Regions from separate parts of the Arthrobacter sp. B0316-5-4 genome, predicted to be linked through region 1. Evidence: riboswitches for the same ligand, from Rfam matches in the RefSeq annotation. Region 1 holds a riboswitch; each other region holds the start of a gene.
The links. Region 1 has a riboswitch for S-adenosylmethionine ahead of AC5RU9_RS14750 (hypothetical protein). Riboswitches for the same ligand answer to the same signal wherever they lie in the genome.
Positions count from the first base shown of each region.

Region 2: linked by a shared signal. The riboswitch ahead of metX (homoserine O-acetyltransferase MetX) and the one ahead of AC5RU9_RS14750 (hypothetical protein) in region 1 are both predicted to bind S-adenosylmethionine.
Region 3: linked by a shared signal. The riboswitch ahead of AC5RU9_RS19600 (DUF1737 domain-containing protein) and the one ahead of AC5RU9_RS14750 (hypothetical protein) in region 1 are both predicted to bind S-adenosylmethionine.
Region 4: linked by a shared signal. The riboswitch ahead of AC5RU9_RS01030 (aminotransferase class V-fold PLP-dependent enzyme) and the one ahead of AC5RU9_RS14750 (hypothetical protein) in region 1 are both predicted to bind S-adenosylmethionine.

Region 1 covers NZ_JBNHFN010000004.1:601,447-607,099, reverse strand. The annotation lists gene AC5RU9_RS14770 (matrixin family metalloprotease) at 1-506, opposite strand, end outside; gene AC5RU9_RS14765 (matrixin family metalloprotease) at 626-1,519, opposite strand; gene AC5RU9_RS14760 (VIT1/CCC1 transporter family protein) at 1,605-2,777, opposite strand; gene AC5RU9_RS14755 (hypothetical protein) at 3,004-3,195, shown strand; gene AC5RU9_RS14750 (hypothetical protein) at 3,192-3,533, opposite strand; SAM riboswitch class IV at 3,550-3,669, opposite strand; gene AC5RU9_RS14745 (sodium:solute symporter family protein) at 3,857-5,398, opposite strand.
Region 2 covers NZ_JBNHFN010000004.1:179,094-184,746, forward strand. The annotation lists gene AC5RU9_RS12910 (winged helix DNA-binding domain-containing protein) at 1-625, shown strand, start outside; gene AC5RU9_RS12915 (hypothetical protein) at 693-1,127, shown strand; gene metX (homoserine O-acetyltransferase MetX) at 1,149-2,270, opposite strand; SAM riboswitch class IV at 2,285-2,401, opposite strand; gene AC5RU9_RS12925 (bifunctional o-acetylhomoserine/o-acetylserine sulfhydrylase) at 2,574-3,914, opposite strand; gene AC5RU9_RS12930 (VOC family protein) at 4,119-4,757, shown strand; gene AC5RU9_RS12935 (CPBP family intramembrane glutamic endopeptidase) at 4,840-5,613, opposite strand.
Region 3 covers NZ_JBNHFN010000006.1:275,890-281,542, forward strand. The annotation lists gene AC5RU9_RS19590 (aromatic amino acid ammonia-lyase) at 1-977, opposite strand, end outside; gene AC5RU9_RS19595 (NtaA/DmoA family FMN-dependent monooxygenase) at 977-2,305, opposite strand; SAM riboswitch class IV at 2,471-2,584, shown strand; gene AC5RU9_RS19600 (DUF1737 domain-containing protein) at 2,598-2,861, shown strand; gene AC5RU9_RS19605 (rhodanese-like domain-containing protein) at 2,858-3,268, shown strand; gene AC5RU9_RS19610 (O-succinylhomoserine sulfhydrylase) at 3,269-4,477, shown strand; gene AC5RU9_RS19615 (hypothetical protein) at 4,488-5,090, shown strand; gene AC5RU9_RS19620 (glutamate--cysteine ligase 2) at 5,087-5,653, opposite strand, start outside.
Region 4 covers NZ_JBNHFN010000001.1:219,295-224,947, forward strand. The annotation lists gene aroA (3-phosphoshikimate 1-carboxyvinyltransferase) at 1-489, shown strand, start outside; gene rsgA (ribosome small subunit-dependent GTPase A) at 492-1,607, shown strand; gene hisN (histidinol-phosphatase) at 1,662-2,474, shown strand; SAM riboswitch class IV at 2,658-2,771, shown strand; gene AC5RU9_RS01030 (aminotransferase class V-fold PLP-dependent enzyme) at 2,804-4,210, shown strand; gene AC5RU9_RS01035 (class I SAM-dependent methyltransferase) at 4,274-5,119, shown strand; gene AC5RU9_RS01040 (metal-dependent transcriptional regulator) at 5,129-5,653, shown strand, end outside.

The sequences.
Region 1 (5,653 bases):
ATGAATTTCAGTCCTGTAGCGAGGCTCGCCCGCCGAACGGCTTCATCCACCAGTGCCTGCCAGGACGCCGGTGCCACATCGGAGTTCACCACGTAGTGGATGGGCCGGCAGGGCGAATACGCCAACGGGGTCCCGTCTTCCTTGACGGCCAGGAACTTGTACGAGGTGCTGGTTTTGCTCAACGGGGCAGGTTTGCCAAGGGGGGCGTCGGCTTCCTCGAGCCCAGGCAGCGGATCCTGGCGCTGCCCGAAGGGAACCATCCCGGGCCGTGGTTGTTGTCCTTGCGCAACGGAGGAACCACCCACGAGTTGTTGCAGTTCGCCGCTGAAGTAGGCGCCCGCGCAGACGAGGCCGAGGATGCCGAAGAAGAACATGATGGCAGCGATGCTGCTGTGCTTGATGGGTGGCCGGACGGGTGGATCATCGGGCGGACGCGCAACCACTGGGAGGAAATTCGGCCGGAGAGGATCATGGTCTGGCCATTTGGACGACCCGAAAGGTTCCATGGAACCCCCTGACGTGGCGGCTGCGACGGGTGGTGGGGGCGCCGCCGTCGGCCGTAACCGTCAGCATAAGTCCGGCGACGCCGCGAGTCCATGGCGCGACCGCTGGAAAGCGGTGCTTGTCAGATGTCCTTGCGGCAGGGTGCTGAAGCCAGCAGGTGCAAGCCGTTCAGGTCGCCTGCGGCAAGTCCGTCCGGTGCCCCGATTTCCGGGTACATGAGCTGGATGGGGTCGTCCACGTGGTCCAACCCCATCACGTGTCCCAGCTCGTGTTGCATGACCGCCAGGACATAGTCCGCGCCGCCACTGGCCATCAGCTCTGTCACCTGCGGGGTGTCCAGCTCGAGGCTGCCGGTGATGTAGCTTTTGGGGCCGTTATTGAGGGAGTACATGGTGCTGCCGCCAGTGCCGATCACTTTGTCGGCCAGGGCCGGTGCAACCTCCGGCGTCGTCCAGGAAATCAGGAGCGGAGCCCACCGGTCGCCGTATTTGGCGGGTTGGTAGGGCTCTCGGCGCTCAACAGGCAGTTCGTCGGTGGTGCCGTCGTTGACGAACTGGATGCCCGACGCTGCGGAAATGTTCGCAATCGCGGTTGTCAGCAGCGCGTCGGATCCTTCCGGTGCGGTGGCGTTGTTGACGACGTAATGCAGTGGGCGGCAAGGCGAGTACCCAACGGGAGTGCCGTCGTCGTTGGTGGCCAGGAACTTGTACGAATCGTTGGTGGTTCCCGGTGCCGGGGGCGAGGCCAGCGGTGCGTCTGCTTCCTCAAGTCCCGGCGGCGGCGCGTCGACAGGGTGGGCGGCCTTCCCTTGCCCCTGGCTCCCTTGCTGCGGTGTGCCAGGCACGCCCGCCCCAGGAAAGAGTGCTGTTATGCGGGGGTCGCCGTGCAGGAAACCGCTGACCAGGACGGCAATGACCGCCGCGACGGCGGCCAGGAGGACACCGCGGAGAACACGCAGGGCCGTTCCTGTGCGCCGGTGCCTGGGCGCACGTACTTCTTCCCGCTCCGGGTCCACGGTTCTCCATTCCTCACGCCCTGGTCACGCGGGGCAGCGCGGAGGACGAACCAACAGTACGGGCTGCGGACTGAGCCGTCCAAACTCAGACGATCGCTGCGCCGAAGAGCAATCCCAGTCCATAGGTGGCGGCAGCCGCTCCGAGGCCGATCGCAAGCTGCCGCAGGCCGCGGCTCAGCGGCGACGTTCCGGAAAGCAGGCCGACGACGGCGCCGGTCGCCAACAGCGCGATGCCCACCAGCACACCGGCCACCATCAGGGCAGCCACACCGGTCATGCCAAAGAGGAACGGCAGGATGGGAATGATGGCACCCGAAGCGAAGAAGCAGAAGCTGGACAACGCTGCGCCCCAGGCTGAGCCTACGGATTCGTGCTCGTCCGCTGCCGGCTTTTCGGGTTGCAGGGAGAGGCTGGGATCGCAATCGCAGCTGAACAACCCCATGCGTTCGGCAGCGCGGTGCTCGGCGGCTTCCTGGGTCATCCCCCGGGCCAGGTACACCAGGACCAGTTCGTTGTGCTCAATATCCAGGGACGGCGCAGCGGTGAGCGTGGCCTGTGTCGGGAGGGTGGCGTTGAGCAATTCCCGTTGCGACCGCACCGAGACGTATTCGCCGGCGCCCATGGAGAGGGCTCCGGCCAGCAATCCTGCTACGCCACTCATCAGCACCACGGGGCTGGGCACTCCGGTGGCGGCCATGCCCATGACCAGGGAGAGGTTGCTGACCAGGCCGTCGTTGGCGCCGAAGACTGCGGCGCGGAAGGTGCCGGACAACCTGTTCCGGCCACGGGTGGCAAGCCCGCGGACTACTTCTTCATGGATCTGCTCATCTGCCACCATGGCAGGTGTCGCGGCGGGCTCGGTGCCGTATGGGGAGCGGCCTTCGGCCCGCTGCGCCAACGCGAGCACGAACACCGAGCCGAAGTTGCGGGCCAGGAAACCCAGGAACTGGCTGCGGCCGGACGCCGCCTTGGGCATTCCTGCGTGCTCCCCAAGGAGCTTGAGCCAGTGGGCTTCGTGCCTGCCTTCGGCCTCGGCCAAGGCCAGGAGGATCTGGCGTTCTTCGCCGTCCCGGCGTTGGGCGAGTTCCCGGTAGACGGCGGCTTCGGCCCGTTCGTCTGCCAGGTATTGACGCCAACGCCGGATGTCCGAGGACGTCGGTGCGGTTTGCGGCGCTCCGGCGTTTTGGGGGGCTTCGGTTTCGTGGATGGGGTCCGGAGCGGGGCTCGACGAACCGTGGGATTCCTGGTGCTGTTGCACTTTTTCTCCTGTGCTGGGTGGGGTAGTTGCGGCCCCATTGCACGCCCCACACTACCGCTTATTCCCGGGGTTTTTTGGCTGGTATTCCTCAACCGGAATGTTCGGTGCACCTTAATTTCCGCCCCTTGACCGGTCCGTGGGCCGGTGCTCAGATGGAATGACAGGGGCGGGGTCTCCCGCACGAGGTCATCGGGCCGTTCGCGGCCCATGGGACGGAGGTTGCATCATGAACACCACCGAATCACACGCCAACTACCCGGAGCGGGCAACCGTGGAGTCCGACCCGGCCTACGACTACGCAGAAGACCAGGAAGTGGACGAAGCCTGGGTGGAGGAAGTGGACGCACCGGAGGATGACGAACGGGTGGTCCCGATTGATGAAACCGACGACTTCCGGGAGGAAGACGCAGAGGATTAGGCAGGCTGCTCCGGAAAGGTGAAGTGCCTCGCCAGCCCCCTTGGCTTCCCGACGGCGGCAACGGTCACCGTCAGCGTCCCTGACGCTGCGCACCATTGGGTAGGGCGGACGGCCTGCGCAAGCGCGCGGGCAATCACCTGTGGATCGGGGTGCAGCAATGTCACGCTCTTCGCCCCGGCCAGAAGGGTGACGGTCCCCAGGAAGAGGTCGACGGCGGGTATCACCGCGACCGTGCCGGCTGCGGCTTCGGCGGGGGTACCGGTTGTTTGGGCTGAGGGGGTTTGGGCGCCGGGTGCCTGCGGGTTGAAGGCTTGGCTGCTGTCGGCTTGGTACGGCAAGGTACGTCTCCTTGGGGGAGTGCTCTTGCCCGCTCGGTTGTCTTTGGTCCGGGGCGGGCCGCTTCCTCATCCGAACCACCCGTGAACATGGGGTTGGTGTGTGGCCAGTCGGAGCTTGGCACCACATCTCTTGAAGCTGGCACCACCCTACCGCACGCGCGCCCTCGTTGTTGGGCCTGCTCCGCAGGGTTTGGTGGGGTCTAAGTCTGCAGAGCAGGCCCCACAACGTGTACCTGCCGGGGACACAACAACGGCGACGCTCCCCGACAAGGGGAGCGCCGCCGTCGGGCGTTGCTTTGTTTCTTTTGTCCTGCGCGTTCGGGTTAGTTGGCCCTGTTGGAGCTGACCGGGTGTGCTTCGATCGGCAGTTCGTCGGAGATCGCGCCAGCCACTCGCTTGTCCCAGGCGGCCCGGACTGCGGGGTCAGTGCGCGGCGTGAGGAGCGAAATGACCACGTAAGCGACGAACGAGGCGGCGAGGCCGTAGTAGATGGGTTCGTTGGCGTAGACGCCGTCCTCGCTCGGGATGACTCCGGTTGCGAACATGATCAGCAGGGCCAGTGTCAGCACGGAGCCAACTGCCATGGACCATGCAGCCGCGATGCCTGTTCCGCGCTTCCAGACAAGGCCGCCGAGGATGGCGACCAAGAGGCCACCTACCAGGATGTCGTAGGCGATGGTGAGGGCTACCACCACGTCCTGCGCGGCCATGGAGATCAGGACCGCAACGATGCCCAGGCCCAGGACCCAGTAACGGTTGGCCTTGACGTCGTGCTCGGGGTTTTCCGTGTCATCGGTGTTGATGGTCTTGCCGAACCAGCTGGCCACGAACGGGACGACGTCGGCGCGGGCAACCGTTGCGGCGGCGATCAGCGCGCCGGAGGCGGTGGACATCATGGCGGCGACAGCCGCGGCCATCACCAGGCCACCGATGCCGACGGGGAGGATGTGGGTTGCCACCTCGGCGTACACAACGTCCTTACCGAGGTTTGCGACGTCGATATCCGGCAGTGCCACGCGTGCTGCGAGACCAATGAAGGCGCCGGCGATGCCGTAGAGGATGCAGTAGACACCGGCCGTGGCTCCGCCCCAGCGTGCAACGGTGGGGGTCTTGGCGGTGAAGACGCGCTGCCAGATGTCCTGGCCGATCAGGAGGCCCAAGGTGTAGACGACAAAGTACGTGATGATCGTCTGGGTGCCGATGCCGTCGATCTGGAAGAAGCTGTCTTCGAGGCGCCCACGGATGCCGTCCATGCCGCCGGCAGCGTTCATGACGAACGGAAGCATCAGGAAGAAGATGCCCACAGTCTTGATGATGAACTGCACCTGGTCGGCCAGGGTGATGGACCACATGCCACCGATGGTTGAGTAGACCAGCACGATTGCGCCGCCAACAGCGATTGCCATCCAGCGTTCCCAGTCGAAGAGCACAACGAAGATGGTGGCGTAGGCACCGGTAGATGTAGCGCACAGCATCAGCGTGTACGCGAGCATCACGATTCCGGACGTCTGGGTGGCCTTGCTGCCGTAGCGGAGGCTGAGCATCTGGGAGACGGTGTAGATCTTCAGGCGTTGGATGGTGCCGGCGAAGAGCAGGCTGAGCAGCAGCACACCGGCGCCGATGGCAACGACCAGCCACATGCCGGAAATGCCGAATTTGTAGCCCAGGCCGACGCCGCCGACGGTGGATGCGCCACCGAGGACCACCGCGGCCATGGTGCCTGTGTAAAGGAAGGGGCCAAGGCGGCGGCCGGCCACCAGGAAGTCGCTGTTGTTCTTGGTGCGGGACTTGCCCCACCAGCCGAACGCCAGCATGGCGAGCAGGTACACCACCACGATTGCGATGTTAATAGCCGAAGATTCCATGAACGGTCCTTGGAGCTGATGCACGGAGGTTGGGGATTTCGACGATACTCCTGCGAAGGGTCGAAGTCTCCGTGCTGACGATTGGAGATTGGGGGAGGTGTTGTATGCCTCACAGACAACACTTGTTGCCTCTGAGGATATGTTGTGATCGGAGTAACAGTCAAGATGCTTACGACATGCTTCCGTCGTTTCTGGCTACTGTTTTGCGCGATCCGGCTACTATTGCTCCAATGACAGGGCCACATGACAGGCCTG
Region 2 (5,653 bases), 420 kb from region 1:
CACCCCCGTCCGGTCCGCGGGTGGTGCACTGAAGCAGACCTATGCCCTGTTCGACGAACGGGTCACGGGCACCGCGGGTGGGCCGCTGACAGGCACGGACCGTGAACAAGCCCTTGGCCGGCTGGCCCTGCGGTACTTCGCCAGCCGTGGACCTGCCACAGTCAAGGACTGTGCAGCCTGGTCGGGCCTCACCATGAAGGACGTGAAGCTGGGTCTGACCGTTGCCCACGAGGTCTCCCCCGGGACGCTTGACTCGGTTTCTTTCGATGGCCTGGAATTTCACCTCGCATCCGAAGATGTCGAAGCGCTGTCCGGGCTGGCCCAGCACGAGGCACTCCCCCGGGTGGACCTCATCCAGTGCTACGACGAGTACGTGATGGGCTACTCCCAGTCCCGGCACTATCTCGGCGGAACGGCACCGCACTTCCCCGAGGACAACAGCCCGCTGCACGTTGTCCTGGTGGACGGGCGCCTGGCAGGGTGGTGGCGGCACGCATTCACCAACGGCGTCTGCGAACTCGACATCAGGATGAACCGGCCCACGACCCCGGATGAAGACATCGCACTGGACGCCGAGGTGCACCGTTACGGGAGTTTCGTTGGCCTCCAGACCAAACTGGTGTGATTCAGCAGACCAAAACTGGCGTGATTTATCGGGTCTAAGCTGGGAGGAGACCTAGGAGGCCTGCACTTTGAACAATCTGATCTTCTGGATCATCGTCTGCTCGTGGCTGATTCCGCTCGGAATCCGCATGTACAACCGCTCGCGCGCCCGCCGGCTCCAGGACAACAACTTCCCCGGCCCGGGCTACCCACCGCAGAATCTTCCCGGCCCCGGATACCCGCAGCAGGGGTACCCTCCCCGCAACTACCCTGCCCCGAACTACCCGGGCCAGGACTACCCCGGATACCCCACTGACCCAGCCGACATCCGCCCGGCTGATCCGGCACCGCAGGCGGCTCCGCCGTCGAGCCCTTCATCCCCCATCCAAACTCCCGCCGCCAACGTTTCGGAGCCGCAGGGCTACCGGGCGCGGAAGCTGGCCGAGCTTGACGCGAAGTTCAGCAACGGCGAGATCGCCATGGAGGACTATATGAAGCAGCGCGGCGACATCATGAATGGCTGAGCAAGCGCTCCACGCTGTGGCTTACGAGAAGAACGCCTGCCGGAGCTGTGCCGACAGTTGGCCGATTTCGGTCAGGAAGCCGTCATGGCCAATCGGTGCTTCGATGACGTGGACCGGCACGTCCCCCGGAAGCGCGGCCGCTAGTTCCCGCGACTGCGCGGGGAAGTAGAGCCTGTCGCTGTCCACCGCCGCTACGAAGAACTCTGCCGTGGTCCGGGACAGCGCGTCTTCGAGTGAGCCGCGGCCCCTGGTCACGTCGTGGGACATCAGCGCTTCGGTGATGGCGACGTAGCTGTTCGCGTCGAAGCGTCGGACGAGCTTGTTCCCTTGGTGGTCAAGGTAGCTCTCCACTTGGTAGCGGCCCCGCTCCGCGAGCACGGCGGCAGCAAGTGGCGTCTCCTGGTGCTGCGGCTCCCGTCCGAAACGGTAATCCAGTTCCAGGGCCGAGCGGTAAGTGATATGCGCGATCCGGCGGGCCAATGCCAGGCCGTCTTCAGGGGCTGCGCCACCGTAGTAGTCGCCATTGTTGAAGTTCGGGTCCTGCCGGATGGCGAGTGTTTGGGCCTGTGCGAACGCGATCTGTTCGGCCGTGCTGTACGCACCCACCGAGATCACGGCGCATCGTTTCACGCGCCCGGGAAACGTCACAGCCCATTCCAGGGCCCTGGCACCTCCCATGGAACCGCCGAGTACGGCATGCCACGCCTTGATTCCCAGGGCGTCCGCGAGCCTCGCTTCAGCCTCAGTGCTGTCGCGCAGGGTGATCAGGGGGAAACGCGATCCCCAGGGTTTGCCGTCAGGCGCTTCGGAGGACGGGCCCGTGCTCCCGTAACAGCCGCCCACGATGTTGATGGAGACCACGAAATACCTGGTGGTATCGATGGTGCCGCCAGGTCCAACGAGTTGCTCCCACCACCCTTCCTCGTCGGTCGCCCCGCGTGCCACATGCGTGCTGCCCGTGAGCGCATGCTCGATGAGCACGGCGTTGGAGGCATCCGCGTTGAGCCGCCCCCACGTTTCATAAGCCAGGACGACGTCCGGGAGGAATCCACCTCCCTCGAGTTCGAGCGAACCGATGCTGACGTACTTGACCGTGCCGTCTGCTTCTTCGGATGTGGGTACGGCTGTTGCAGTGATGGTCATTCCTTTGACACCTATCCTCGCGCTTGCCCGTCGCCTTGCGCGCGAACGGGCCAGGTCTTCACCCGGGGCACCCCACCGCGGAGGAGGGTTGCCGGCCAGCAAGCCGGGGCTACATGCTGGCACTCGTGACCTATAGGAAGAGTGTAGGAAAAACAGGGCCGATCTGGCGAAGAATATGACACCACTGTGACGGTTTGGGGTCACATCCTTCGAGAATGAGCACTTTGTAGCACCGCCCTGCGAATATCCTGCGGCGCGGGGCGGTGCTCCAAAATGTTGGTGGAGATGAGATCCGGCAGCTCGCTAGGCGCCCTTGGCTGCCCGGAAGCCCGCTTCAAGGTCGGCGATGATGTCGTCCACGTGCTCGATGCCCACGGACAGGCGCACCAGGCCCGGATTGACGCCGGCAACCTCCTGCTGCTCGGCGGTCAACTGGCTGTGCGTGGTGGAGGCGGGGTGGATGACCAGCGAACGGACGTCGCCGATATTGGCCACGTGGGAGTGAAGCTCCAGCCCGTCCACAAAGCGCTTGCCGGCCTCAACGCCACCCTTGATGTTGAATGCGACGATGGCGCCGGTGCCGTTGGGGCCGTACTTCTTGCCGCGCTGGTACCACGGACTGGACGGCAGTCCTGCGTAGGCGACCGATTCGACGTCGTCGTGGGCTTCAAGCCACTCGGCCACCTTGGTGGCGTTGGCGACGTGGCGTTCCACGCGCAGGCTCAAGGTCTCCAGGCCCTGGGCGATCAGGAAGGCGTTGAAAGGCGCGACGGCGGAGCCCAGGTCCCGGAGCAACTGGACACGGGCCTTGAGGATGTAGGAGAGGTTTGCGCCGAGCGCACCGTCCTTGCCGAGGTCGCGGGCATAGACCAGGCCGTTGTAGCTGGGATCGGGGGTGTTGAAGCCCGGGAAGCGTTCAGGGTCCTTGCCGAAGTCGAAGTTGCCTGAGTCGACGATCACCCCGGCAATTGCCGAGCCGTGTCCGCCGAGGTATTTGGTGGCGGAGTGCACCACGATGTCGGCGCCCCATTCGATGGGACGGATCAGGTAGGGCGTGGACAGCGTGTTGTCGACGATCAGGGGCACACCGGCCTGGTGCGCAACCCCTGCGATACCTTCGATGTCCAGCACGTCCTGGCGCGGGTTGGAGACGACTTCACCGAAGAGGAGCTTGGTGTTCGGCTGCACGGCGTCACGCCACTGGTCAAGGTTGTCCGGGTCCGCCACGAAGGTGACCGAAATGCCGAACTTCTTCAGCGTGTGCGCGAGCAGGTTGTAGGTACCGCCGTACAGGCTTGGGCTAGCCACAATGTGGTCGCCGGCCTCCGCGATGTTCAGGATGGCGAAGGTCTCCGCCGCTTGCCCGGAGCTGAGCAGGAGTGCTCCGAGGCCACCTTCAAGGCTGGCGACCCGCTGCTCCACTGCGTCCTGCGTGGGATTGCCGATTCGGGTGTAGATCGGTGCGAGCTCGGCCAGCGCGAAGCGGTTGGCTGCGCTCTCGGCACTGGGGAACACGAAGGACGTGGTCTGGTAGATCGGCAGCGAGCGCGCTCCCGTAGCGGCGTCAGGCTCCTGGCCTGCGTGGATCTGGCGGGTTTCGAAAGACCATCCTTGGGACATGGAGTTCTCCTGTTCGTGGCACATGGGTTCAAGCGAATGTATGGAGTGGTGTGAACTGGGGCCAGTCTAGGAACACCCTGCGGGCCTTGGACAGCTTTGTGACGCTGGCGGAATGATTCGGTCCCACTGCGTACGTTTGTGACGCTGCCGCACCCCTGCCAGTAACATCCCATGTTAGTTAGGCATGGCTTAGCTGAGACACCGATCACAAAGTGCCAAGATGATGCCATGCGCATGGATCACGTCTCTTACGCCTGTGAACGAGATGGCCTTCTGGCCACTACCGAACGAATTTCCGCGGCATTGGGAGTGGACGCAGTCCGGGGCGGAGTGCACCCGCGCTTCGGCACCCGGAATATGATCATTCCCCTCGCGGATAACAAGTACCTGGAGGTTGTGGAGGTCCTGGACCACCCGGCTTCCGATAAAGCCCCCTTTGGCCAGGCAGTCCGTGCACGCTCGGCTGCCGGTGGTGGCTGGATGGGCTGGTGCGTCGCCGTTGACGACCTCGCCCCCTTCGAAGAGCGCCTTGGCCGCGCGGCCGTACCCGGCAACCGGAAGTTCCCCGACGGCCGCGAACTGGTGTGGCAGCAGATCGGAATTCTTGGCCTGATCGCCGATCCCCAGGTGCCCTACCTCCTCAAGTGGGAGGGCGACCCTACCCTGCATCCTTCAAAGGTCTACGAGAGTGACGTGAAGATGTCCAGCCTCACCATTGCGGGCTCGGCGGAACGCGTGACCGAGTGGTTGGGCGAACCGGTGGAAAAGCCGCTGGAGGATGTAGCAGTCCAGTGGATCGCACCGCGGGGTACTCCGGGAATCATGGCTGTTACTTTCGAAACAGCCTCCGGAGCCGTCACCATCTGACCGTTCCACAAAGCTTCGGCCGCCATCAGCGGGTGCCAATGACGTCACCCACCGATGGCGGCCGGATATTTTTAAGGGCCGCCTACCCCAGGCCCACTGCCTTCCCGAACAGGCTGAAACCAACGAAAGCCACGATGTCCAGCAACGCGTGGGCTATCACCAGGGGCATCACCCGCTTGGTTTTGGTGTAGATCCAGGCAAAGACCAAGCCCATCACGACGTTGCCAATGAATGGCCCAAAGCCTTGGTACAGGTGGTAACTCCCCCGCAGTACTGCACTGACACCGATGGCCACTGGGGTGCTCCACCCGAATTTACCGAAGCGGTCCATCAGGTACCCCACCACAATCACTTCCTCCACGATCCCGTGCCGGATCGCGGACAGGATCAGCACGGGGACCGTCCACCAGTACGCGTCCAGGCCACTGGGCACGATCGCCGTCGTGATGCCCAGGGCCCTGCCGGCCGCGTAAAGGCCCAATGATGGGATGCCGATGGCTGCTGCCAGTCCCAGGCCGTGGAGCAGGTCCTTGCCCGGTCGGGCGAAATTGAACCCCAGCCGGGCGAACGCCGATCCGTTGTCGCCGTTCCGGTTTGCCTGGACCTGCGTGGACAGGAAGTAGAACACCAGGGCCACGGGCACCAGGGCGAACACGATGTCCAGCAACTGGTACGTGAGGTCGAAGTATTCGCGGGTGCTTTGGGATCTGTTCAGCGTCGACGTCGCATCCGCCAACGGCGCCCGCGTCATCTTGTCCAGCAGTTGGACCACCGAATAGACGGCCGACTGGCCCAGGGACAGACCAAGGACGATCAGCACTTCGGCGCGAAGCCGGCGTCGGGAAGCAAGGAACATGTACCTATTTTGCCTGCAGTTCCTGCCACTTTGCCGGGAA
Region 3 (5,653 bases), on a different contig from region 1:
ACCAGCGGGTTGTCACCGCGACCGTTCAGTTCCACCTCCAGCGCCTTGCCCAGGTCCGAAACCAGGGACCGGAATGCCCCGTGCGTCTGCGGTGCGGCGCGGAAGGAGAGAGCGTCCTGAACCGAAACCCCAGGCCGAACATCCTCCAGCCAGCCGCCGCCCAAAAGGCGTCGAACAGCAGCGGCCGAGTCCCGCTGGCCGTCCACCGCCTTGGCTGCCTGGATCGCCGGCGAAAACGGGCTGAGGTTCCCACCGCCGTCGTACCTTGCGATTGCCTCAAGCGAGAGGGAAAGCGCGACGTCGGCAAGTTCGGCTACGTGCCGCAACCGCAGGAGGATCAGGGCGCCGACGCCCACGGAGTAGGAGTTGGCGCTCACCAGTGACAGGGCTTCGCCGGCTGCGAGGGTGAGGGGCTGCAGCCCGGCGTCGGCGAGCGCTTTGGCCCCCGGAACCAAGGCGCCGTCGGCATCGAACGCTTCACCTTCGCCAAGGGCGACAGCAGCGACGGCGGCGAGTTGGGTGAGGTCCGATGAGCCCACTGAGCCTTCGGCCGGGATAGCGGGGTGGACGCCGCGATTCAGGAGTTCGGCATAGAAGCGGGCCGTGTCGGGGCGAACTCCGGAGCCACCACGGCTGAATCCGACGAGCCGGGCCAGGATGACGGCACGGGCGGCGGCGCGGTCCAGATATGGGCCCACACCACTGTTGTGGTACCGGACAACCTGCACCTGGTAACTGAGGATCGACTTGTCCTCCACAACCGTGTCCCGACCGGATCCCAGCAGCGTGTTGAGTCCGTAGACCCTCTGGCCGGAAGAGGCAGCCTCCTCCAGGATCTCGCGGGAGCGTCCAAGCAAAGTCAACGCATCATGGTTGAGTTTCACGTGAAACGAGGCATCGCTGGCCGCCAGAGCCACGCGTTCCGCCCGTATTGGGGCCGTTCCTATCACCAGGGTTCTTGGATCATCGGAGGCCATCAGAAGTCCAGGAGGTTCTGCCGGAATCCACCGTTGCCATAGCTCTTCCTCAACAGCCCCCGTCGGCGCAGCTCCGGGGTGAGCTTGTCCAGCACCCCATGCACCGTAACCGGATCCACGAAGCCGGAGAAGAGGAACCCATCTCCGCCCACGGCAGAGCCGGTTTCTTCGAGGTAGTCGGCGATTTCGCCCGAAGTACCGATGATTGAGTCGCCTGCCCCGCCACTACGGGCCTGCAGGATCTGGCGAAGCGTGGAACCTGGCGGCGCTGCTTTGGCGAAATGCTCCAGGGTGCCCTGGTTGCTGTTGGTGCTCAGCTCGGGCAGTGGTTCATCGAGGTCGAACTGCTTGAAGTCGATCACGGAGAGGTATGAGATGGAGTTGAGCTGGCTGTCGATATCGCGTTGGGTGAGCTCACGCCTCTGGGCGCGCAGTTCCTCGGCTTCCGCAGCGGAACCGACCACCGTGGGCTTGAGGACAAACAGTACCTTCACGTCATCGGGGTTCCTGCCGGCCTTCGCAGCCTCAGCACGGATGGAGTCCCGGTACGCCTTCATCCCGTCCACGCCTCGTGCCAAGGCGATCGCTACATCGGCATGCCCGCCAGCGAAGGCCTTGCCGCGGGGTGAAGCCCCCGCCTGAACCAAAACGGGTTCCTCCGGCAGGGGCGCCGTGTTCAGCGGGCCACGGACCTTGAAGAAGTCGCCCTCATGGTTGATCGGGTGCACCTTTGTATGGTCCGCGAATACCCCGGCGGAAACGTCCTCAAGCACGGCGCCAGGTTCCCAGCTCCGCCAAAGCCGCCTCACGACGTCGACGAATTCTTCCGCCTTCTCATACCGCAAGTCGTGCTCAATCTGCTGATCCAGCCCGTAGTTCTGGGCGGCGAGGTCGCTGCCCGACGTCACCACGTTCCAGCCCAGCTGGCCCTCGGAGAAGTGCTGCAACGTGGCCAGCAGCCTGGCGGCAGTGAAGGGCGGATAGAAAGAGGCGCTGACGGTAGGCACGATCCCCAGGTGCTCTGTGGCGGAGAGGAGGTATGGGACCAACGCCAATGGGTCGTGCTTCGGCGCGAAGGACGCGTGAGCAAGCGAGACCTCCGCCGTACCGCCATACGTGTCCGGAACGGTGAGCGAGTCCTCAATGATGAACAGGTCAAGCCCGGACCGCTCGAAGGCGCGCACGGCCTCTTGGTACAGGGCGGGTTTCTTCCAGTCATAACCCAGGCTGTAGCCGGGAGTCCCCCAGCCCTGGACTCCGAATCCGTGGCCCACGAACCATCCAAAATGCAGCATGGGCTTGAGTGTAGAACTGCTCTGTCCGTTCACCGCGACCTGATTTCTTGCGAAGTTACAGGGGGACGTACTGCGTCAATTATGCTCCCGGGGCGTCATAAATGGGCCCTGCCACAGCACCCTCCGGTTACGCAACATGACGGCGGGCAACCCCCCGCCACATGCAGCCCGGGCGCCCTGAATGCTACGTTTTTCTTGAGTAATGAGTACCAGCGCGAAGCCCTGACTTGCTGGTCGGCAACCCTCTCTCCGGCGGGGTGCCTCAGGTGACTACTCGGCGTATCGGACAGATTCGAACTGCAAGCGTGACTGAGGAGCACCAGCGATGCCTGAACCCACTGAAGAAAAACTTTCCTACCGCCTGATCACAGGCCCAGACACCCGCGATTTCTGCGAGCGGATCAGCTCCGCACTCGCCGAGGGCTATGTGCTCCATGGCAGCCCGGCAGCCACCTTTAACGGCACGGACGTCATCGTCGCCCAGGCAATTGTGCTACCCGCGGCGATCGCCAACGCAGACGCCGCCGTGGCCGACGCCGTCGACCAGCTTGAAAACGACGACGACGAAGCATTCGAGGGGCACGCATGAGCTACGCAGGTGACCTGACCCCGCAGGACGCGTGGGCCAAACTTGAAGCGGGCGCCATCCTGGTGGATGTCCGCACCGAGGGTGAATGGGCCCACATCGGCATCCCGGACACCAAAGCCACGGAAAACGATCCCCTGTTCATCCAGTGGAACCTCGCCGGCGGCATCCCCAACTCACGCTTCATCGAGGACCTGCGGCAACAGGCGCCCGAAGACGACGGCGTGGAACTGGTGTTCCTGTGCCGCTCAGGCCAGCGCTCCATTTCCGCGGCCATCGCAGCAACCCAGGCAGGCTTCACCGCATACAACGTCCTTGAGGGCTTTGAAGGCGAACCCGACCGCTACGGCGAGCGCACTGTGAATGGCTGGAAAAACCGTGGCCTACCGACGAACCTGGGGACCGACTAAGTGACTTTCAATCCCGACGCCGCTGGCTGGAACCCTGACACCCAGGCTGTCCGTGGCGGTCTTGACCGTACCAACTTCCAGGAAACGTCCGAACCCGTTTTCCTGAACTCCGGCTTTGTCTACGAATCCGCTGCCGCTGCCGAACGCGCCTTCACCGGCGAGGACGAACGATTCGTCTACTCCCGCTACGGCAACCCCTCCGTGGCCACCTTCCAGGAGCGGCTACGCCTGCTCGAAGGAACCGAGGCGTGCTTTGCGACGGCGTCCGGAATGTCCGCGGTCTTCACCGCCCTGGGTGCCCTGCTGGCTGCCGGCGACCGCGTGGTCGCTGCCCGCTCCCTGTTTGGATCCTGCTTCGTGATCCTCAACGAAATCCTGCCGCGCTGGGGCGTGGAGACGGTATTCGTCGATGGACCCGATCTGGAGCAGTGGCGTGAGGCCCTGTCCGAGCCCACCACGGCCGTGTTTTTCGAGTCCCCGTCGAACCCCATGCAGGAGATCGTCGACGTCGCCGCCGTCAGCGAACTGGCGCATGCCGCAGGGGCGACCGTCGTCGTCGACAATGTCTTTGCCACTCCCCTGCTGCAGCGCTGCGGTGAGCTGGGCGCCGACGTGATCGTGTACTCCGGCACCAAGCACATCGACGGCCAGGGTCGCGTCCTGGGCGGCGCCATCCTTGGAACCAAGGAATTCATCGACGGCCCGGTCAAGCAGCTCATGCGGCACACCGGACCTTCGCTATCCGCGTTCAACGCCTGGGTACTGACAAAGGGCTTGGAAACCATGGGGCTGCGGGTGAACCACAGCTCCGCGTCGGCTTTGAAGATCGCGGAGTGGCTCGAGCAGCAGCCCGCCATCAGCTGGGTCAAGTACCCGCTGCTGAAATCGCACCCGCAGTACGAGCTCGCTGCGAAGCAGATGAAAGCCGGCGGCACTGTGCTGACATTCGAGCTTTCGCCGTCAGCCGGGCGTTCGGCCAAGGAAGCTGCTTTCGCGCTGCTCGACGGACTCCGCGTCATCGACATCTCCAACAACCTGGGCGATTCCAAGTCCCTCATCACCCACCCGGCCACCACGACGCACCGGGCCATGGGTCCGGAAGGCCGGGCGGCAATTGGCCTCTCGGATGGAGTGGTTCGCTTGTCCGTGGGCCTGGAAGACGTGGACGATCTCATCCTGGATCTGGAGAAGGCCCTCAAACAGGTCTAGCCTTGCTGCCATGAGCGGGACTTACCCTTACCGCCGTGCCGGAGCGGTTATCGTTGCCGGCACGGTGGTGTGGTTCGTGGGAGTCTCACCGGTCAGCCGCGTATACATCACCCCGGACGCAGCGGAACGGCTGCGGATGCTCCAGGCCGGTCGACGCGGCTGGGTGGTGGGACAGCACCTGACTGCAGCCGGAACCGTCGCCGTGCCGGTGGGTTTCGCCGCGTTCGCTGGTGCTGTTCCGGGCACCGATAAAGAACGCGGGAAGTCGAAGAAGTGGGCCGTTGCCGCTGCGGCCGCGCTGCTGGCCGGCGCCCCGTTCTTTGTTTACAGCATCTCGCTCCGCGCTTCTAATCTGGAGCGCTTCGCTGCCCGGCGCGGATCGAATGCGCCGTTCCTGTTGTATTCCGCGCTGCATGTTGTGGCGCTGGGGGCGTTGGGTGGGAGCCTGCTTTCCTCGCCCGCCAAGCGCTGGATCGGCTATACCGCCGCGGCCAGCGCTCCTGTATTCGGGGGAATTCTCCTCGCCAAGAAGGACATTCCGCCGCTGGTTTTCTACCTCATCGAAGGGGCCACCGGGGCTTACCTGATGACGTGGGAGGAACCGGAAAACTAAGGCCTACGAACCATGGTCAGCATCGGTGCGGGGTCCTTGCGCGCATCAGCTCCAGCGCCCTGCACGGTCACTCTCGCAGCATGTCCAACGACGGCGGCCAAGGCCTCTCCGCTTGGCGGGCTTCCGGGCGGGTTATGCCCGTGGCCGCGCCTGTCGCTGTAGCGCATCGCGGCATCGCGTTGCTCCTGGGCGCCGTTCCCGCGCTCGAGAAGCTTCGAAATGCCGGCTTTCACCAGAGCCAGCTCATCTTGGTCGTCCAGGACCGGGCTCACGTAGTCCACCAGCGCCCAGACGACGTCCGCGGCGGGTGCGGGACGGAAATCCCCGAAGTCCAGCAACTCCCCGCGAAGCCCTGAACTGCTGGCCTGCCAACTCGCCATCCGGAGCAACGCCGTCGGCACATGGGTGGGTTCGACGCCGTCGAGCATTTCCAGTGAAGCCGTCTCCACCAAAGCCCGGACCAGCACCGCCACCAGTGCCGCATCTTCGGCCCTCAGGCACACGTCGGCCACGCGGACCTCCACGGTGGGGTGGTTCCTGGAGATCCGGGCGTCGAAGTAGAT
Region 4 (5,653 bases), on a different contig from region 1:
CAGGTAGGCGACATGTGGCGGAGCATCCTCGCCACAATGGGTGCGGAGGTCAGTCTTCAGGACGGGACCCTCACAGTTACCGGCGGGCAAGAGATCAAGGGCGCGGAGTTCGACGAGACCAGCGAACTCGCACCCACCGTTGCCGCGCTTTGCGCACTGGCGGCCAGCCCCTCGCGGCTCACTGGCATCGCCCACCTTCGTGGCCACGAAACTGACCGGCTCGCCGCCTTGGTGGCTGAGATCAACAGGCTGGGCGGTGACGCTGAGGAAACGGCCGACGGCCTGGTTATCCGGCCAGCCGCCCTGCATGCCGGCGTAGTGCACAGCTATGCAGACCACCGCATGGCCACAGCGGGAGCGATCCTTGGCCTCGCCGTCGAAGGCGTCAAGGTGGAAGACATCGCCACCACCTCGAAGACCATGCCGGAATTCCCGGACATGTGGGTGCGGATGCTCGAATCTGCCGGCGCGGAAGAGGCCGGCAACTGACCATGGCCCGCGACGCACGCTCCTGGGATGAGTCCGACGTCCGTATCCGTCCCAACAAAAAAGGGTCACGGCCCAGGACCAAAGACCGCCCAAGCCACGATGACGCCGTCATTGGCCGCATCATCACCGTAGACCGGGGCCGGTACAGGGCAATTGTGGGGGAAGACTCCGACAACGAGCGCCTGGTCATCGCGGCACGGGCCCGTGAATTGCGGCGTAATCCCGTGGTCCCGGGTGACTTCGTCGCCTTGGTGGGCGACGTCTCCGGATCCCCGGATACCCTTGCCCGCCTGGTCCGCGTGGAGGAACGCAGGACGCTCCTGCGCCGCAGCGCTGACGATACCGATCCGATTGAACGCGTCGTAGTGGCCAACGCCGATCAACTCGTGGTGGTTGTGGCGGCGGCAAACCCCGAACCGCGGACCGGCTTCATCGACCGCGCCCTGGTGGCAGCGTACGACGCCGGTATCGAGCCGTTGCTGCTCATCACCAAGGCGGACGTCAAGGACCCGGCGGAATTGCTTGCGAACTACCTCAGCCTGGACTTCCCCGTGATCATCAGCCGGACAGCCGACTCAGAGGCCGGCGGTATTGACGCCCGCTCCGACGACGGCTTGTCCGCCAGGCTGGACCGGGACGCCGTCGCGCAGCTCCGCTCCCACCTTGGCGGAAAAGTAACTGTGATGCTCGGCCATTCAGGCGTGGGCAAGTCCACCATGGTCAACGCGCTCACGGGAGCCGAGCGCGCCACCGGCGGCGTGAACGCCGTGACGGGCCGCGGCAGGCACACCTCGTCGTCGGCGCTGGCGCTTAAACTCGACGACGCCCCCTCGGGAAGCTGGATCATCGATACGCCCGGTATCCGCTCCTTCGGTTTGGCCCACGTGGATCCGGACCGGATACTGCGTTCCTTCCCCGACCTGGAGCCCGGCACGGAAGCCTGCGAACGCGGCTGCAAGCATGACGCCACTGCCATCAACTGCGGCCTGGACGCGTGGGTAAACGATAGGCATGCCGGGCCGTCAGGCGTTGCCCGCCTTGCCTCGCTGCGTCGCTTGCTCGGTGCTGATCCCAGGCTTGAAGCAAAAGAGGCCAAGGAATTGGGGACCGTCAACTGATCGTTGCGGCTTCACGTCCCCACTGCAGCGATTGATTCAGGATAGTTTGGTGGCATGACCCATCCCGTTTCCACCTACAACGATGACCTGCGCCTCGCCCACGTCCTCGCCGACTCAGTAGATGCCCAGACCATGGATCGCTTCAAGGCGCTGGATCTGCAGATCGAAACCAAGCCGGACCTCACACCCGTCACGGATGCGGACAAGGCCGCCGAGGAAGCGATTCGCGGCCAGTTGTCCCGTTCCCGGCCCCGCGACGCCGTCCTGGGCGAGGAGTTCGGCAGCAGCGGGCACGGCTCGCGTCGTTGGATCATCGACCCCATTGATGGCACCAAGAACTTCGTTCGCGGCGTTCCGGTATGGGCAACGTTGATCGCGCTGGTCGATGAAGGCGAACCTGTGGTGGGCGTAGTGAGCGCCCCCGCATTGGGCAAACGGTGGTGGGCAGCCAAGGACATGGGTGCGTACATGGGCCGCTCGCTCGCCTCTGCCACACGCCTGAAAGTTTCCAACGTCTCCCGGTTGGCCGACGCCTCAATGTCCTATTCGAGCCTGTCCGGGTGGAAGGAGCGCGGCAACCTGGATGAATTCATGGGACTCACCGAGGACATCTGGCGTACGCGCGCTTACGGGGATTTTTGGTCCTACTGCCTGGTCGCCGAGGGCGCCGTGGACATCGCATGCGAACCTGAGCTGAATCTCTACGATATGGCAGCCCTGGTGCCCATCGTCACTGAAGCCGGTGGACGCTTCACGTCGCTGGAAGGTGAGGACGGCCCGTTCGGTGGCAACGCGTTGGCCACGAACTCCATCCTGCATTCGGAAGTCCTCAAACGGCTGAACCCCGGACTGGACGACCTGCTCTAAGCTGAGCGTGGCTCCCGCACAGTCTGGACCCTGACGAAACTTTCGACGGCGGATGGCTCCTTTTGGAGCCGTCCGCCGTTTTTTCTTCGCCTAAACAGCGACTTTTCCGCCAACGTAACAATGCGCTTAACAAAGCCAACAGGCTTTGGAGGGGCCGGATCGTATGCTCTAACCTTTTTTACAGGTCACGAGTGCCAGCGCTAAACCCCGGTTTGCTGGCCGGCAACCCTCCATTCGCGGTGGGGTGCCCCGGGTGACGACCCGGCCGGTCCGGAACGGATACGGCAAGCGCGGATCCCCCTGTGGGGGTCCCTCTTGAGTGAGGTCCCATGAGCACCGTTACGTTGAACGCCAACACCATTCCGTCTTTTGCCGAGGCAACCACGGCACCCGTATCAGCAGCACGGCCGCTGGCCGCTGTTACCGGCGCGGAGTTGCAGGCCCCCCTGATCCAGGGCGGCCACGTCCGTTACGCCAACCTTGACTACGGCGCATCAGCACCGGCCCTGACCATTGTTTCGGCGTACCTCAACGAAGTACTGCCTTACTACGCCAGTGTCCACCGCGGTGCGGGTTTCGCGTCGCAAATCAGCACATCCGTCTACGAGAATTCACGGAACATCGTGCGTGAATTCGTTGGCGGGCGGGCTGATGATTCCGTGATTTTCACCAGAAACACTACGGACTCCCTGAACTTGCTGGCCGGATGCCTTCCCGTGGTTGATGGCCAGGCAGCGGGCGAGGTCCTGTACCTGGACATCGAACACCACGCCAACCTGCTGCCCTGGCAAGGTGTGCCCCACCGAAGCGTCGTCGCCGCCCCTACACTTGCCGCTACCTTGGACAAACTCCGCAGCGAACTCGCCCAAGGCGGCGTGAGCCTGCTGGCGGTCACCGGCGCCTCGAACGTCACCGGTGAAATCCTCCCCATCGTCCAACTCGCCTCCCTGGCCCACGAATTCGGCGCACGGATCGTGGTGGACGCCGCGCAGCTTGCACCGCACCGCCGCATCAACATCGCCGAAGCGGACGTCGATTATGTCGTGTTCTCGGGTCACAAGCTCTACGCTCCGTTCGGCGCGGGAGTCGTTGTGGGGCGCCCTGACTGGCTCGACGCCGGGGTCCCCCACCTGGCTGGCGGCGGAGCCGTCCGTGAAGCCCGGTTGGATTCGGTCAGCTGGGCTACCGGCCCGGCCCGCCATGAGGGCGGTTCTCCCAACGTCCTGGGAGCGGCCACCCTGGCACGTGCCACCCAGGTCCTGGCCGGCCTGGACGAGCAGGAATGGCATGCCCACGAGGCGGCCATCCGTTCCTACCTGGTTAAAGGCCTGGAAGCGATCGAAGGCGTCTCGGTCCACAAAATCTTCACCGATTCCGTCGACACGATCGGCGTGGTCAACTTCTCCGTGGAAGGGTTCGACGCCGGTTTGGTCGCCGCCTACCTCGCGGCGGAGCACGGCGTCGGCCTTCGGGACGGCCGTTTCTGCGCCCACCCGCTGCTTAAGCGCCTGGGGCTCCCTTCAGGTTCGCTGCGGGCAAGCTTCGGCGTCGGCTCCCGGTTGGAGGACGCCACCAGGTTGCTGGCAGGCATCGAAGAACTCAAGCGCAACGGACTTGGCTGGGACTACGTGGTGGACGAAGGCCGCTGGGTGCCCGCGAACGACCACCGCAGCTACCCCGAATGGGCGCCCAACACTCCGGGCACAGCTGGCGCAGCGCCCTGCACTGTGGACTAGGAATCCGCGCACCAAGGGGTTCCACGGCTGCGGTAAATTCGTAGGGTAACTTTTGGCAACCCTATGAAGGAGCTCCGCGTGTCCACGCCGTCCCCGGGAGCCGCAAACAGTACGGCAGGCATTCCCGGACCAGCAGGACCGAGGGGTCCCAAGCTCCACGCCACCCGCAGGCACGAACTCGGCCAAAGCTTCCAGGACGGCGGGGAGCACTATGACCGCGTGCGCCCCGGATACCCCATGGACTCCTTGGAGTGGATTCTGCCGCACGGAGCCCGGACAGCGGCCGACATCGGTGCGGGTACCGGCAAGTTCACCTCCCTCCTCCTCCAGCGGGACCTGGAGGTTGCCGCCGTCGATCCTTCCCGGGACATGCTGGAACAACTTCGCAAAAGCTACCCGCAGGTCAACGCACTGGTGGGAACAGCCGAGGCAACAGGGCTGACGGACTCAGCATTCGACGTCGTCAGCGTTGCCCAGGCCTGGCACTGGTGCGATCCCCTCCCCGCCAGCACGGAAATCGCACGGATCCTCAGGCCCGGTGGAACGCTTGGCCTGATTTGGAACCAGTTGGATACGTCCATTCCATGGGTGCACCGGCTGTCCCGGATCATGCATGCAGGGGACGTCCACAAACCGGGATTCCGGCCAGTCATCGGCCCGGAGTTCCGTGGCCTGGAGCGCCACCTGACGTCATGGGAGGATCCCCTGACCCCGGAGGACATCATGGAGCTGGCGAAGTCACGCAGTTACTACCTCCGCGCCAGCGAGGCCACCCGGGCGAAAGTCATGGGGAACCTCCAGTGGTACCTCTACGAGCACCTTGGACATGCGACAGGCGAAGCAGTCCCCGTGCCCTACGTGACGCAAACGTGGCGTGCACTCAAGGTCCAGGACGCGCTGCCACGGTAGGCTTGGGGTGTGAAGACCAGTACGCCATCCTCCTCGATCGAGGACTACGTCAAGGTCATCTACTCCTACACGGAGTGGCAGGACAAACCGATCACTTCCTCCCAGCTCGCCCAGAGGCTGGGCGTGGCCAACTCCTCCGTCTCGGAAATGGTCCGCAAGCTCAAGGACCAGGGCTTGGTGGACCACCAGCCGTACAGCGCCATACGGCTGACGTCCGAAGGCATGCGCCTTGCCTTATCCATGGTCCGTCGGCACCGACTCATCGAGACCTACCTTGTGGAGGAACTGGGCTACAGCTGGGACGAGGTCCACGACGAAGCCGAAATGCTCGAGCATGCAGTAACCGACACCTTCATTGAACGCATGTCCGCCAAGCTTGGGCACCCCGTCCGGGATCCGCACGGCGACCCGATTCCGTCCGCGGACGGCACGGTGGAATTGCCCCACGCGTACCAAATGATCGAACTGGACCAAGGCCACGCCGGCAGGATCACCCGCATCAGCGACGAAAACCCCGATCTTCTTCGTTACCTG